DNA from 3 places in the Croceicoccus sp. Ery15 genome. Region 2 is predicted to be linked to each of the others. Evidence: predicted binding sites of a transcription regulator. Region 2 holds the regulator's gene; each other region holds the start of a gene.
The links. The regulator LexA, encoded in region 2, represses DNA repair genes until DNA is damaged. The targets are predictions, from matches to a motif close to GTTCCNCNCTTGTTCT.
Positions count from the first base shown of each region.

Region 1 (4,540 bases), 520 kb from region 2:
ATGCGCTTTTACGGGTTTTCTCCGGCGGAAGTGGCCGATGCCGCCGGGGCGGACGGTATGTTGCCGCTGGACATCGACCCCAAGCTGGCATGGGCACTGAAGTTCCGCGACAGCTTTCCCGTCGACGTCAATCGCGCTTCGAAAGAGGCTTTGCTGCGGGTACCGGGACTGGGAACGCGCGGCGTGGCCCAGATCCTTAGCGCACGGCGGCATCGCGCCTTGCGACTGGACGATGTGGCCAGGCTGACCGTGTCGGTTGCAAAGCTGCGTCCCTTTATCGTCACGGTCGACTGGCGGCCCGTCGCGCTGATCGACCGCGCCGATCTGAAGGCGCTGGTCGCGCCCGATACGGGGCGGCAACTGGACCTGTTCGCATGACTGCGCTGCAACATGTGCGGCTGGGTGCCTATCACGTGGTGCCAATGGCCTCGCCCGACGATTTCGACGAATGGCGCGATCATGCGCGGCGTATGGTCATGGCCGATGTGCCGCCCGACCGCGTGGCATGGACCGAACCGGGCGGACCGGCGGGCAATCTGTTCACGCATGGTGACCGCCGCTTGCCCGCACCCGACCGCGAGGCGCCGCCGCCGCGCGTATCGCGGCGTTTTATCGAAATTGCGAAGACCGTGATCCTGCATGCCGATACCGACAGGTTCGCACTGCTGTATCGCGTGCTGTGGCGATTGCAGTCGAAACCCCGCCTGATCGAGGACGGGGCCGATGCGGACATACGCGCCATGGCCGATATGGCGCGGGGCGTGCGGCGCGACATTCACAAGATGCGGGCCTTTTTACGCTTCCGCGAGATCGAGCATGAGGGCGGCGAATATTTCGTCGCATGGTTTGAACCGCAGCATCACATCCTGCGCCATAATGCGGGTTTCTTCACGCGTCGCTTTGCCAATATGCGCTGGTCGATCCTGACCCTGCGGGGCAGCCTGCATTGGGATGGCGATACGTTGCGCGAAGGGCCGCCCGCCACGCGCGCCGATGCGCCGAACGGCGATCCGGTAGAGGGGATGTGGCGCGCCTATTACGCATCGATCTTCAATCCCGCTCGGTTGAAGGTCGACGCGATGCTGAAGGAAATGCCGCGCCGATACTGGAAAAATATGCCCGAAACGCAGCTGATTCCCGAACTGATCGCGGGGGCGCAAGCGCGCGAGGCGGCCATGGTTTCGGCAGGCGCGATGGAAAATGGCGAACGGCCCGCAACGCTGGATGCGGTGGACAAGGCGATCCATGCCTGCGCGCGCTGCCCCATCGGCGCGCTGGAAAACCGCGCGGTGATGGGTGAAGGGACGCCCGATGCCCCGCTGATGATCATGGGCGAGCAACCGGGCGATATCGAGGACCGGCAGGGACGCCCTTTCGTCGGTCCGGCGGGGCAATTGCTGGACGTGCATCTGGAACGCGCGGGGATCGACCGTCGTGCGGCCTATGTCACCAATGCGGTCAAGCATTTCAAATATGTGTCGGGGGATGTGCCTGATCGGGGCGTGCCAAATCGTGGCGTATCCGGTCGCGGCGCATCCGGTCGCGGCAAGCGGCGCCTGCACCAGAATCCCTCTGCCCGGGAAATCGACATCTGCCGCTGGTGGGTAGAGGCGGAGCGCGCCATCGTGCGGCCAAAGCTGGTGCTGGCGCTGGGCGCCAGCGCGGCGCGCAGCGTGTTGGGCAAGACAATATCGGTCACCAAGGCACGCGGCACGCCTGTGCCGCTGGACGATGACAGCGAGCTGTGGGTGACGGTGCACCCGTCCTATCTGTTGCGGTTGGAGGGACCTGCGCGCAAAGAGCAGGCGCGGCTGTTCGACGCCGATCTGGCGGCCGTCGCGGCGCGTCTTCGGGAACTGGCGTAATGGCGCGCTGTGGACTGTCTGTGGATAAAGCTGTGCGCAAACCTGATGATAGTGCTGTGGACGGGGCGGCAGAACGTGGGGGTAACCGGCCTGTTTTCGCGGTGACCCGTCCGCTTGTCAGGGGCCTGCCGGTGCCGCCATGCCCGACGCGCCGTTAACGCCCGATCGTCGCCGGATAGAGATCGATACCGATGCATTGGGTGCGCCGCCGCGAGCGCCCTTTGTCGAACTTGGCCTCGTCTCGTGCTTTTCCTTCCTGCGCGGCGCGTCCGACGCGGTCGATCTGGTGATGACGGCGCGCGCTATGGGCTATGACGCCATCGGGATTGCCGATGCAAATTCGCTGGCAGGCGTGGTCCGCGTACATGGCGAGGCAGAGACTTTGCGTTTGCGCCCGGTGATCGGCGCGCGGATCGAAACGGTCGAGGGGCTGGCCTTTCTTGCCTATCCCGAAACGCGCGCGGCCTATGGCCGGTTGTCGCGGCTGATCAGCAAGGGGCGGATGCAGACCTTGTCGGGCGCATGGCAGGACAAGGGCGTGTGCGAGATCGATCTGGCGATGCTGGCCGAACATGCGGCGGATGATGGCGGGCACGGCGCCTTGCATCTGATTGCCTTGCCGCCACCCGATCTGGATACGCCGTTCCGCGTCAGCCTGCCGGGCAATGTGATGCCGATTGGCGGGGGGCAGGCAGAGCCGGTTGCGCAAAGCCTGTCCTTTGCCGGCCTGGTGCCGCATCTGGCGCAATTATTGCCATCGCTGGGCCATATCGCGGCCAGCCATCTCTATCGCGGCGATGATGTGGCGCGGATCGGCAGGCTGGATGCGCTGGCGTGCGCCCATGGGCTGGGCCTGCTGGCCACGAATGACGTGCATTACCACGCACCCGACCGCCGCCCGTTGCAGGATGTGATGACCGCGATCCGGCACAAGACCACGGTGGCAAGGGCGGGGCATTTGCTGCACGCCAATGCCGAACGGCATCTGAAAGCGCCCGAGGAGATGCAACGCCTGTTCTCGCGCTGGCCGCATGCGATCCGCGCCGCCCGCGATCTGGCGGACCGCTGCCGGTTCAGCCTGAACGAATTGCGCTATGAATATCCCGATGAGATCTATCCCGAAGGCCGCACCCCGCAGCAGCATCTGGAAGTGCTGACATGGGAAGGCGCGGACAGACGTTATCCCAGTGGTTTGCCGGAAACCATTCGCGCGACGCTGGAGCGTGAACTGGCGCTGATCGCAAAGCTCGACCTCGCGCGCTATTTCCTGACGATCCACGATATCGTCCGCTTCGCGCGCAGTGTCGATCCGCCGATATTGTGTCAGGGGCGCGGGTCGGCGGCCAATTCGGCGGTCTGCTATTGTCTTGAGATTACGGCCGTCGACCCGGCGCGCCATGCGCTGCTGTTCGACCGCTTCATTTCCGAAGAGCGCAAGGAGCCGCCCGATATCGACGTCGATTTCGAGCATGAGCGGCGCGAGGAAGTGATACAGCATATTTACGAGAAATACGGTCGCCACCGCGCGGGACTGTGCGCCACGGTCATCCATTACCGGCCACGCATGGCGATCCGCGAAGTGGGCAAGGCGATGGGCCTGTCGGAAGATGTCACGGCCAAACTTGCGGGCACCGTATGGGGCGGTTGGGGGCGCGAGATCGGCGAGGCGCATGTGGCCGAAACCGGCATGGACATCAGCGATCCGCATTTGCGGCGGGTTCTGAAGCTTACCCAGCAGATGATTGGAATGCCGCGACATCTGTCTCAACACGTGGGCGGCTTTATTCTGACGCAAGGCGCGCTGACCGAAACCGTGCCCATTGGCAATGGCGCCATGCCCGATCGCAGTTTCATCGAATGGGACAAGGACGATATCGAGGCGCTGGGCATATTGAAGGTGGACGTGCTGGCGCTGGGCATGCTGACCTGCATTCGCAAATGTCTTGATCTTGTGCGCGATCATCATGGCCGCGCGCTGACTTTGGCCAGTGTCCCGCGCGAGGATCCGGAAACCTATGCGATGCTGCGGCGCGGGGATTCGCTGGGCGTTTTCCAAGTGGAAAGCCGCGCGCAAATGAACATGCTGCCGCGGCTGCGCCCGCGCGAGTTCTATGATCTGGTCATACAGGTCGCCATCGTGCGCCCCGGTCCGATTCAGGGGGACATGGTGCACCCCTTCCTGAAACGCCGGAGGGGAGAAGAGCGGGTGGAAATTCCGGCCCCGGGCCCCGCGCATGGTCCGCCTGACGAGCTTTCCAGCATTCTGGGGCGTACATTGGGCGTGCCGATCTTTCAGGAGCAGGCGATGAAGATCGCGCTGGACGCGGCGAAGTTCAATTCGGCCGAAGCCAACCGGCTGAGGAAAGCGATGGCGACGTTCCGTTCGCGCGGCATGGTCGATGAATTGCAGGACATGATGGTCGAGCGCATGGTGAAGCGCGGCTATGACCGCGATTTCGCGCAGCGCTGTTTCAACCAGATCAGGGGGTTTGGCGAATATGGCTTTCCCGAAAGCCACGCGGCCAGCTTTGCCCATCTGGTCTATGTGTCGAGCTGGCTGAAATGCCATTACCCTGCCGCTTTCGCCTGCGCCTTGCTGAATTCGCAGCCGATGGGCTTTTATGCGCCCGCCCAGATCGTGCGCGATGCGGCCGAACACGGAGTAGAGGTGCGAC
Region 1 is NZ_CP087588.1:705,302-709,841, forward strand. Features, by position in the region: gene LOZ77_RS03550 (putative DNA modification/repair radical SAM protein) at 1-378, shown strand, start outside; gene LOZ77_RS03555 (TIGR03915 family putative DNA repair protein) at 375-1,865, shown strand; gene LOZ77_RS03560 (error-prone DNA polymerase) at 2,005-4,540, shown strand, end outside.
Region 1: LOZ77_RS03560 (error-prone DNA polymerase) is a predicted target of LexA. The motif match lies at 1,936-1,951, and genes of this name have one in related genera.

Region 2 (4,540 bases):
ATCGATGCCGCGGGAAATGCGCGCATGGTCGACATCGGCGGCAAGGCCGCAGCGCGCCGCATCGCGGTCGCCAGTGGCATCATCACCATGTCAGACGAAGCACTGCAGGCGATCCGCGAAGGCAGTGTGAAAAAGGGCGACGTGCTGGCGACGGCGCGCATCGCCGGTATCATGGCGGCGAAAAAGACGGGCGAGCTGGTGCCGCTGTGTCATCCGCTGCCCATCGATGCAGTGAATGTCGATTTCGCGTTCGAACACGGCGCGATCCGCGCCAGCGCCAGCGCCGCGATCGAGGCGAAGACCGGTGTGGAGATGGAAGCGATCACGGCCGTTTCAGTTGCGCTGATCACGATTTACGACATGGCCAAGGCTCTGGACAAGGGGATGGTCATCGGCGGTATCCGCCTGATCGCCAAGGATGGCGGCAAATCGGGCCGCTGGCGCGCCGCAGGGCACGAGGATCTGGAGCTTTGACGGCACCGCTGCTCGATCTGGACGAGGCGCAGCGGCGCCTGCTGGCGATGGCACAGCGGTTACCCGCCGTCGATTTGCCTGCCGAAGAGGCATCGGGCCGCTGGCTGGCGCGCGATGTCGTGGCGCTGCGATCGCAGCCGCCCGATCCGATGTCGGCCATGGATGGCTATGCCATGCGGCAGGCCGATATGCCCGGACCGTGGAACATCGTCGGCGAAAGCGCGGCGGGCCATGTGTATCAAGGCTCGGTCGGTGCGGGTCAGGCGGTACGCATCGCCACGGGCGGCGTGGTGCCCGACGGCGCGGACATGGTCGCCGTGCAGGAGGATTGCCGCCGCGACGGCGTCCGCCTTTATTTCGAAGGGCAACCGCCCGCCCCGCTTCACCGCCATATTCGGCCGCGCGGACTGGATTTCAGCGATGGCCAGACAGTCGCCAGGGCGGGCGAAAGGCTGACACCGGCACGGCTGGCGCTGAGCATCACTGCGGGTCATGGCATCTTGCCAGTGCATGATATCGCCAACGTCGCCGTCATCGAAAGCGGCGATGAATTGCGCCCTGCCGGTGAACCGCTGCCTGCCGGTTCCATTCTCGCCAGCAACGGGGCAATGCTGGGCGCGTTGTTCGCCGATATCGGCTGCACGGTTCAGCGTCAGGGCCCCGTCCCCGACCGGCGGGATGCCTTGCGCAGCGCCTTTGAAAATGCAGGCGATGCGCAGATGATCGTCACCAGCGGGGGCGCTTCGGTGGGGGACCACGATCTCGTGCTGCCCGTACTGCAGGAGATGGGCGCCGAAATCGATTTCTGGCGCGTTGCGATCAAGCCGGGCAAGCCGATCCTTGTCGCAAAGCTGGGCAAGCAGCTCGTCATCGGCCTTCCCGGCAATCCGGTTTCCAGCTTCGTCACCGCGCATCTGTTCGCCCTGCCCGTCGCGCGCGCGCTGATGGGCGACCGGTCGCCGCTGCCCGCGCTACAGCCCGCGTTCTGTCTTGCCGATCTGCCCGCCACTGGCAGGCGGACGGAATTTCTGCGCTGCCGCTTTACCGATGCAGGCGTCATGCCCCTGTTTCTGCAGGATAGTGCGGCGTTGAGCCCGCTGGCCGAAGCCGATGCGCTGATCCTGCGCCCTGCAAAAAGCGGAACGGTTGCCAGCGGCGATATCGTACAAGTGATGCCCTTTGCCCCGCGCAATCGCGCCTAGTGGAACATTGCGTTAACATGGCTTGACGATCATTCTGATGTTGCTTAATTGTTCCGCATTCGTTCGCGCCATTGGGGCGCGGAACGGAACAGGACTTTGGGCGGAACAGGATATTGGCCATGCTTACGCGCAAACAGCACGAATTGCTGCTTTTCATTCAACAGCGGCTTGAGGATACGGGCATTTCCCCCTCGTTCGAGGAAATGAAGGAAGCGCTCGATCTGAAATCGAAGTCGGGTGTCCACCGGCTGATTTCCGCCTTGGAAGAACGCGGGTTCATCCGCCGCCTGCCCAATCGCGCGCGGGCGCTCGAAGTGATCCGCCAGCCCGACGACGTGACCGGCACGGCGAAACCTGCGGCAGTGGCGCCAAGCGCGGCGAAAGCCGATAATGTGGTCGAATTCAGGCGCCCGTCCCCGCCGTCCGGCGCGTCGAACGATGTGATCGAAATTCCCCTGCACGGTCGGATCGCCGCCGGCGTCCCGATCGAAGCGATGGAGGATACGCAGGTCCTGCCTGTTCCCGCAGCCCTGCTGGGCAGCGGTGAGCATTACGCGCTGGAAGTATCGGGCGATTCCATGGTGGAAGCCGGTATTTTCGACGGCGATTACGCGCTGGTCCGCCGCACCGACACCGCCCGCGACGGAGAGATCATCGTCGCGCTGGTGCGGGGAGAGGAAGCAACGCTGAAATATCTGCGGCGCGAAAACGGCATGGTCAGGCTCGATCCCGCCAATGCTGCCTATGAACCGCAGATCTACGATCCGTCGGAGGTTCAGGTTCAGGGACGGCTCGCCGGATTGCTTCGCCGTTATCACTGATCGGATGATAAGGTCACCAGCCGTGGCGGTCGCCTTGGGGTCTGACCGCGCGGGTGGTGCCATTCGATAAGTCCACGGCCAGCCCACCGCGCCGCGCCAGCAGGCTGCTGTCCGCCTTCAGCATGGCCGGCTGGCAATCGGCGGGAAGCCGCCTGCTGGCGATCACGATATCGGCGCGCGCGCATGCCGCCACCATCGCGCCATAGGGCACCTCTGCCGGTCGCTGGGCGACAAGTAACACGCGCCCCTCCGCTTCGAACTGACAGAAAACGCCATTGCATCGTGCCCCCGGCCATTCGGGAAACTCGGCGAACGGCTCGACGCCATATTGCGCACCTTTTCCCATTGCCTCCACCATGGCCTCGGCAGAAAAACTTGTACTGTTGCGCAACAGGTAAAGCCGTCCGTCAGGCGCCAGTAGCGCAGCGTTGCGACCACTTTGCTCGATCAGCAAATCGGCTGGCCGCGCCAAAAACAGCGCAGGCAACCCGATCGCCAGCGGTGCCAACCCCCACAGGCGGAGCCGCCCCGACCAAAGCGCCAGCCACAATCCGCCCGCAACACAGGCGAGCACGGCCCACAAGGCGATCTGCGGCAGTTGCAAAACCGCCCCTGGCAATGACGACGTGCCATGCGCCAGCGCGATAATCAGATCGAGCGATTTGGCCCCCGCCCACCAGAACGGCGCGCCCCAGCCGACGGCATCGAAGACCAGCCCGCCGATCAGCACCGGCAGCGTCAATCCCGTCATCAGCGGAATTGCGATGACATTGGCCAGCGACCCGTAAACCCCTGACCGCTGGAAATGGAACAGCACCAAAGGCGTCAGCGCCGCCTCCACCACAAGACCGGTCAGGAACAGCAGCAATCCGGCGTGGAGCAGTCGCTCCAGCCGACCCTCTCCCCGACCCTCTCCCCGTTTCCCGCGCAGCCATGCGACGAACCGGCTGTTATGGAACGCCACGATCGCGATCACCGCGGCAAAGCTGAGCTGAAACGACGGGCCGATGACAGCCTCGGGCCAGAACAGCATCACGCCCATTGCCGCCAGTGCAATCAGGCGCAACGACAATGCCTGCCGCCCCAGCGCCAGCGCGCCCACCACCAGAAGTGCCGCAAGGCAGGCGCGCACCGTGGGCAAGGCCGCGCCCGTCAGCAGCGTATAGGCGATACCCGCCAGCGCGCCCGTCCCCGCCGCCGCCAGAGGCAGCCGGACCCGCAGTGCCAGCCATGGAAACAAGGCCCCCACACGGACTACCACAAGCCACGCAATCGCCACGATGGCGCCCACATGCAGTCCGCTGATCGAGAGCATATGCGCCAGACCTGCATCGCGCATCGCTTGTCCGTCGCTGTCGGGAATTGCGCCCCTGTCGCCGGTAATCAGCGTGGCCGCGATCGCCGCCGACGCCGTGCCACTGAACCGTCCGACCTGTTCGCGCACATGCTCCGCCAGCCTGCTGCGCCAACCCGCGATTCCGCCGCCCTCGCGCGTGATCGCCGGTTGCTCGAGCAGAGAGCCCGAAGCCGCCAGCCCGTCGAACCATGCTGCCCGTGCGAAATCATACCCGCCCGGCACGGCAGCGCGCTGTGGCGGGATCAATCGCAGCTTTGCGCGGAATTGCGCCCCCGCCGTCAGCCGCGGATCATCCATCTCTTCCGGCACGTTCAGCCGTGCGCGGATCGGCCTTGCATCCAGCGGATCGCGCGTGGCGACGATCAGCCGTACCCGATCGCGCGCCGGTTGCTCCTCGCGCTCCAGAACCAGCGCTTCGACCACGGCGACACGCGGGCCTGCCACCGGCTCTGTCCCGATCAGGGCGGATCGCGCCCAAATCAGCACAATCCCCGCCGCGATCATCAATGGCACCGCAACGGCGGCATTGCGCAGCAGGGCGCGATCGTCCCCGCGCATTGCAATCAGGGCCAGACCGGCCGGCAATCCGCACAGCCCCAGTGCGATCAGCCATTCGCCGGGGCCCGGCAGGGCGAACCAGATACCGATCCCCGCCAGCATCGCGACCGCCAGCCATGGCATGCGTT
Region 2 is NZ_CP087588.1:1,223,469-1,228,008, forward strand. Features, by position in the region: gene moaC (cyclic pyranopterin monophosphate synthase MoaC) at 1-474, shown strand, start outside; gene LOZ77_RS06080 (molybdopterin molybdotransferase MoeA) at 471-1,676, shown strand; gene lexA (transcriptional repressor LexA) at 1,796-2,497, shown strand; gene LOZ77_RS06090 (ComEC/Rec2 family competence protein) at 2,511-4,540, opposite strand, start outside.

Region 3 (4,540 bases), 930 kb from region 2:
TCAGGGGAAGGTAATGGATCGGATCGAAGATCACATCCTCGCGCTCGTAGCTGCGCACATGGCGGGCAATGATCTCGCCCCGGCAACCGATCACCACCTCGTCGACATAGCCCCTGATCCACACCTCCTGGTGGCCGAAGCGCACCGGCACCGAGTAATCGTTGGTCCGGTAACGCACCAGCGCCTGCGATGAGACCTGGCCGCTGGTCTGGTCACAGGCCTCGAAGGGGGAAGCCGGCAGTTCCTGCATCGCCGCCAGATCGCGCCGCAGCCTCTCGCCAATCGTCTCACTCTCGCCCCGCAGCCGGTCGTTCTGCCGTTTGCGGCATTGCTCCTCGAGCCACAGGTTGAACGCCTCCCATGTCGGGAACCGGGGGATCGGCACCATGAAGTTGCGCCGGCAATAGCCGACAAGGCCTTCAACGCCGCCCTTATCGTTACCCTTGCCGGGGCGGCCGTAACGATCACGGATCAGGTAGTGCGACAGGAAGGCGCTGAACAGCCTCGCGCGCAGCCGCGTCCCGTCAGGCAGGATCTTCGAGACCAGGCAGCGGTCGTTGTCGTAGACGATCGACAGCGGCACCGCGCCGAAGAACGCAAAGGCGTGGACATGGCCGTCCATCCAGGCCTCGGCAACGGCAGCCGGATAGGCGCGTACGTAGCAGGCGTCGCTGTGCGGCAGATCGAGCACGAAGAAGTGCGCCTTCTGCTCCACCCCGCCGATCTCGACCAGAGCTTCTCCAAAATCTGCCTGCCCATGGCCGGGTGCGTGTGCCAGCGGCACGAACATCTCCCGGCTGCGCTGATCCCGATCCCGGATGTAATCCTTGATGATCGTGTAGCCTCCGGTGAAGCCATGCTCTTCGCGAAGGCGATCGAACACACGCTTCGCCGTATGGCGCTGCTTGCGCGGGACCGACCGGTCCCCATCCAGCCAGCCGTCGATGATCGGTATGAACGCTTCCAGCTTCGGTCGCCGCACCGGGGCGCTGCGACGGTAACCGGGCGGCTCGGAATACGACAGCATCTTGCGGACCGTGTCGCGCGATATGTTGAAATGCTTCGCTGCCGCCCGGGCGCTCATGCCGCCCGCGCAGGCAAGACGAACCTTCAGGTAAAGTTCCACGGTGTAAATCCCTCATCCCTCCTCGCCAGCATCGCGAAAAGGGAAAAAGTGGACGACTTTTACGCCGCCCGCAGCAGCACTTCGCCGCCGCTACCGTGGTCTAATTTTGCACCGCCGTTCTCAAACCCCTGGTACGCGAACGTTGTGGCGGCTGCCTGCGCGGCCCGCTCACCCACTGCATCATTATCCTTCGCGATGATGATGTGGCGCACGAAATCCGGCAGGACGACATGGCGAAAGTTCGCTGCACCCAGCACTGCCCATACCGGTTCGCCGAGCGCCATCGTGAGAGCGAGGCCATCTTCGATGCCCTCGCACAGGATGAGCTGATCTTGTGCCTCACGCAGGCGCACCGCGCCGCCGGCAAGGCGGCCAAGCGCCATACGCGGATGCGCGATTTCAGCCTTTGTGTTCCCGGTAGGGGCGAGGAAGGTCCGCATGACGGCCTGAAGCGAACCATCTGCTCCTTGGACGCGCGCCACCATGCAGGGGTGGAATGCCCCTTCAGCCTTCAGGCGTGCGAAACGCAGGTTAAGGCCGCAGATATCGGGGTCGAGACCACGACTGCGAAGGTAGCGTTCCGCCGGCGTTCCGGCGATGGGGGTGCTGCGCAACCAGGTCTTCTGAGCGAAAACCTGGTTGGGATTAGCGTTATCGGCTTCGGCCGCGAAACCTCTTTCGTCACCATTGTCACTTTTGTCACGGCGGTGCGCATCGTGGTCGCTAGATGTGCCTCTACTCGTTTTCATCGTTGGTCCTTTCTGCCGCCATTGGCGCGGCAGAAGACCAGGTAGAGGTCAGAAAATCGCAATAAAACAACAATGAAACGGCTATGGAAATAGCAACTTCGGGTTTTCGTTTTCTTCAATCATTGCAAGGGGCGGCGCCCCCGTTTTGCGCGCACCGGATCATCTGCAATGGCCTTACGCCAAGCTTGATCGAAGCCGAATGGGTTAAGCTTGTCCTGGAAATGGAGGAGTGCATCATCGCGGAAATCGCGTTTCTTTTTTCGCCTTTCAGGATCTTGGGCGAAGGCCTCCTTGAGCCAGTTGGCACACTGGTCCGAGATGCCCACTTTGTTATCGATGCGCCCAGGAGCGCGGGGGCTGATGGCATCGTTTGCCGCAATCGGCTCGAGTTGCAGGTGCCGCACCATTTCGGCTTCGTGAATCTTCAGCTCGAAGAGCTCGACCTTCCAGAGTTCCACAAAGGGCTCCGTGCGCGCTTCGACAGGCGGAGCGAACTCGTCAATGACCGCGAAGAAGCGGTCTTCACCAAGAAGCAGCCGCCCCGTCCTGAGCCGCCATACCCATTTAGGCACTGGCCAGTTGTAACGAATCTTTTCGCCTGAGGCACAATGAAAGTGGGCCGTGCGAGCTTGTACGCGGACCAGATCGGCCTGGAAACCAATCAATAGTCGCGCTTGGGGATCCTCGATCCGGGAAGCAGGAACGCTCGATAAAAGCTTCAGCGCCTCCAGCGAGCGGATCCACGGAACTTGACTTTTCGCAATCACCTTTCGCGTCTCCCGATCGGTACTTTCCCATGCAGAAGCAGTTTGCCTAGCTGAAGATGCATAACCCTTTACTATTGCCCGGGCCCTCATGGCGAAACGCGGGACAATAGTGACAATAGTGACAATAGTGACAATAGGGGACAGAGGCCACCGGTGTCGGGCGAAGTCAGAACCAAGTTCGCGTTTGTTCAGAAACCTCTCCGGCGACGAGGTTCCGACGCCTAGTCACCCGTCTGGCGTTTCATCCTCTCGAAGCGCGCGAGGACCTTGTGCGCGTTATCATTGGACGTCCGCATAGGTTCGATATGCTCGATGCTGCGCTGAATTTCCTGTTCCAGATTGCTGTTATCATCCACTTGGGCATACAGCATGTCCATGAGGCAAGCGGCTCGCTGCGTGTGCAATATGGTCCGGTAGATCGCGTCCATATTCCATCTCAGGGCCCGATCAATCACGTCGACAGCGACCGCCGGGTCATCAAGATCGCGCAAGCATTTCGCGCATTCGATAGCCAGCACCGGATCGAGCGGTACGTCGTCAGGCATCAGTCCGACCCAGTGAACGAAAAGCGCGCGCCGCCCCTCATCCGACGGTAGATCACGCACCCGCCTGATAATCTCCTTGCGATCTTTTGCGTCAGGGACGCGCATCGAACGAAAAGCATTCGCGAGGAGCGCTGCACCAGCGCGGGTGCCGATCCCCGAGATGCCCCGGGTTGCAAGCAGATCAGCGTCTCCAGGAACCGGGCGATCAGCCGATGCAAGAACCTGCAGCAGGTCCTCGCTGGCATCAACACTCCCTCGCGCGACACTCACAGCGCGCTTGATACCGTTGGCATCTACCAGCAAATTGTCCCGCTGGTTCGCGTCCGTCCCGGTGATCTCGAACGCCTTCTCGCTACCATCCGGCACGAATTCACAGCCCACGAGCGCTTGGCACACCGCCGGCGCGTGACTTGAATCCAAAGCCGCCTGAATTGTGATACCGCTGATTTCACTCATGAATTTAGCACCCTGTCTTCTAGCTCTGTGTTATCCGGCGAGGGCAAAGGATGTGTTAATCATGCGACCAAAATTTATCGCACCGGCATGAAACCGATCAACAGGAGAGCGGCGCAGCTTATCGCGCTAAGCAAGGCTTTGAGGCGATGCAGACATTACGTACTCTGGGATTACTTGCTCTTTAGGAACATCGCCTCAGGACAAACGCCCTGGATCCGGCCCATCACTGGCGAAGAGCCACCTTCTTTTGTTCTTAAGAAATTTACCTTGATTAAGCGCAGGGGGTGCTCGGTCCGTCGCGCTGCGGTCGCTCCCGCCGAGGCTTGCGAGCGGCACGGCTGTCAGGGCGCCCAACACAAGGTTCTAGCCACCGCGGCGACACCATCGTCTTAGCGATGCTTGCACATCACTCCGATGACGGGAGCAGCGAGTGCCAAAATGATCTTGGCCGTGTCACGGTGCATGGGATCTTTCCACCCCTGCATCTCGCTTGGCGCCTCCAGATAACCGCGACTGGCGAGATTCTGGACGATCTCCTGGCTGTCCGTGCTGTGTATGTAACATTGCGGTGCTTCCACGCGGGCATCGGCGAGCAACACGGACAATTCGGCTACCGGGCGGTCGACAGTATCAATCTCGTCCGGCGATCTTGTCAGTGACCAAAGCATGACCTTGAGAGCCCCCAGGACACGTTCAAAGTCCTTCGGAGTCGCAACGCCTTCAGCCACCCTCGCCTCAATGATGGATTCTAACAGATTGCCGAGCGTGTCGAGTGTTTTATCGAGTTCCATGAGTCCTTGTAGGATGGGCTGTGCGCTCGACCAACCTCTTTACCGCAGCGCATGACAATCGAATTTGTTACATCGATAGAGTGCGCGATAAAATTGGTTCCCTTAC
Region 3 is NZ_CP087588.1:2,158,108-2,162,647, forward strand. Features, by position in the region: gene istA (IS21 family transposase) at 1-1,126, opposite strand, end outside; gene LOZ77_RS10590 (toprim domain-containing protein) at 1,186-1,875, opposite strand; gene LOZ77_RS10595 (hypothetical protein) at 1,995-2,642, opposite strand; gene LOZ77_RS10600 (hypothetical protein) at 2,864-3,643, opposite strand; gene LOZ77_RS10605 (hypothetical protein) at 4,033-4,434, opposite strand.
Region 3: LOZ77_RS10590 (toprim domain-containing protein) is a predicted target of LexA. The motif match lies at 1,939-1,954, and genes of this name have one in related genera.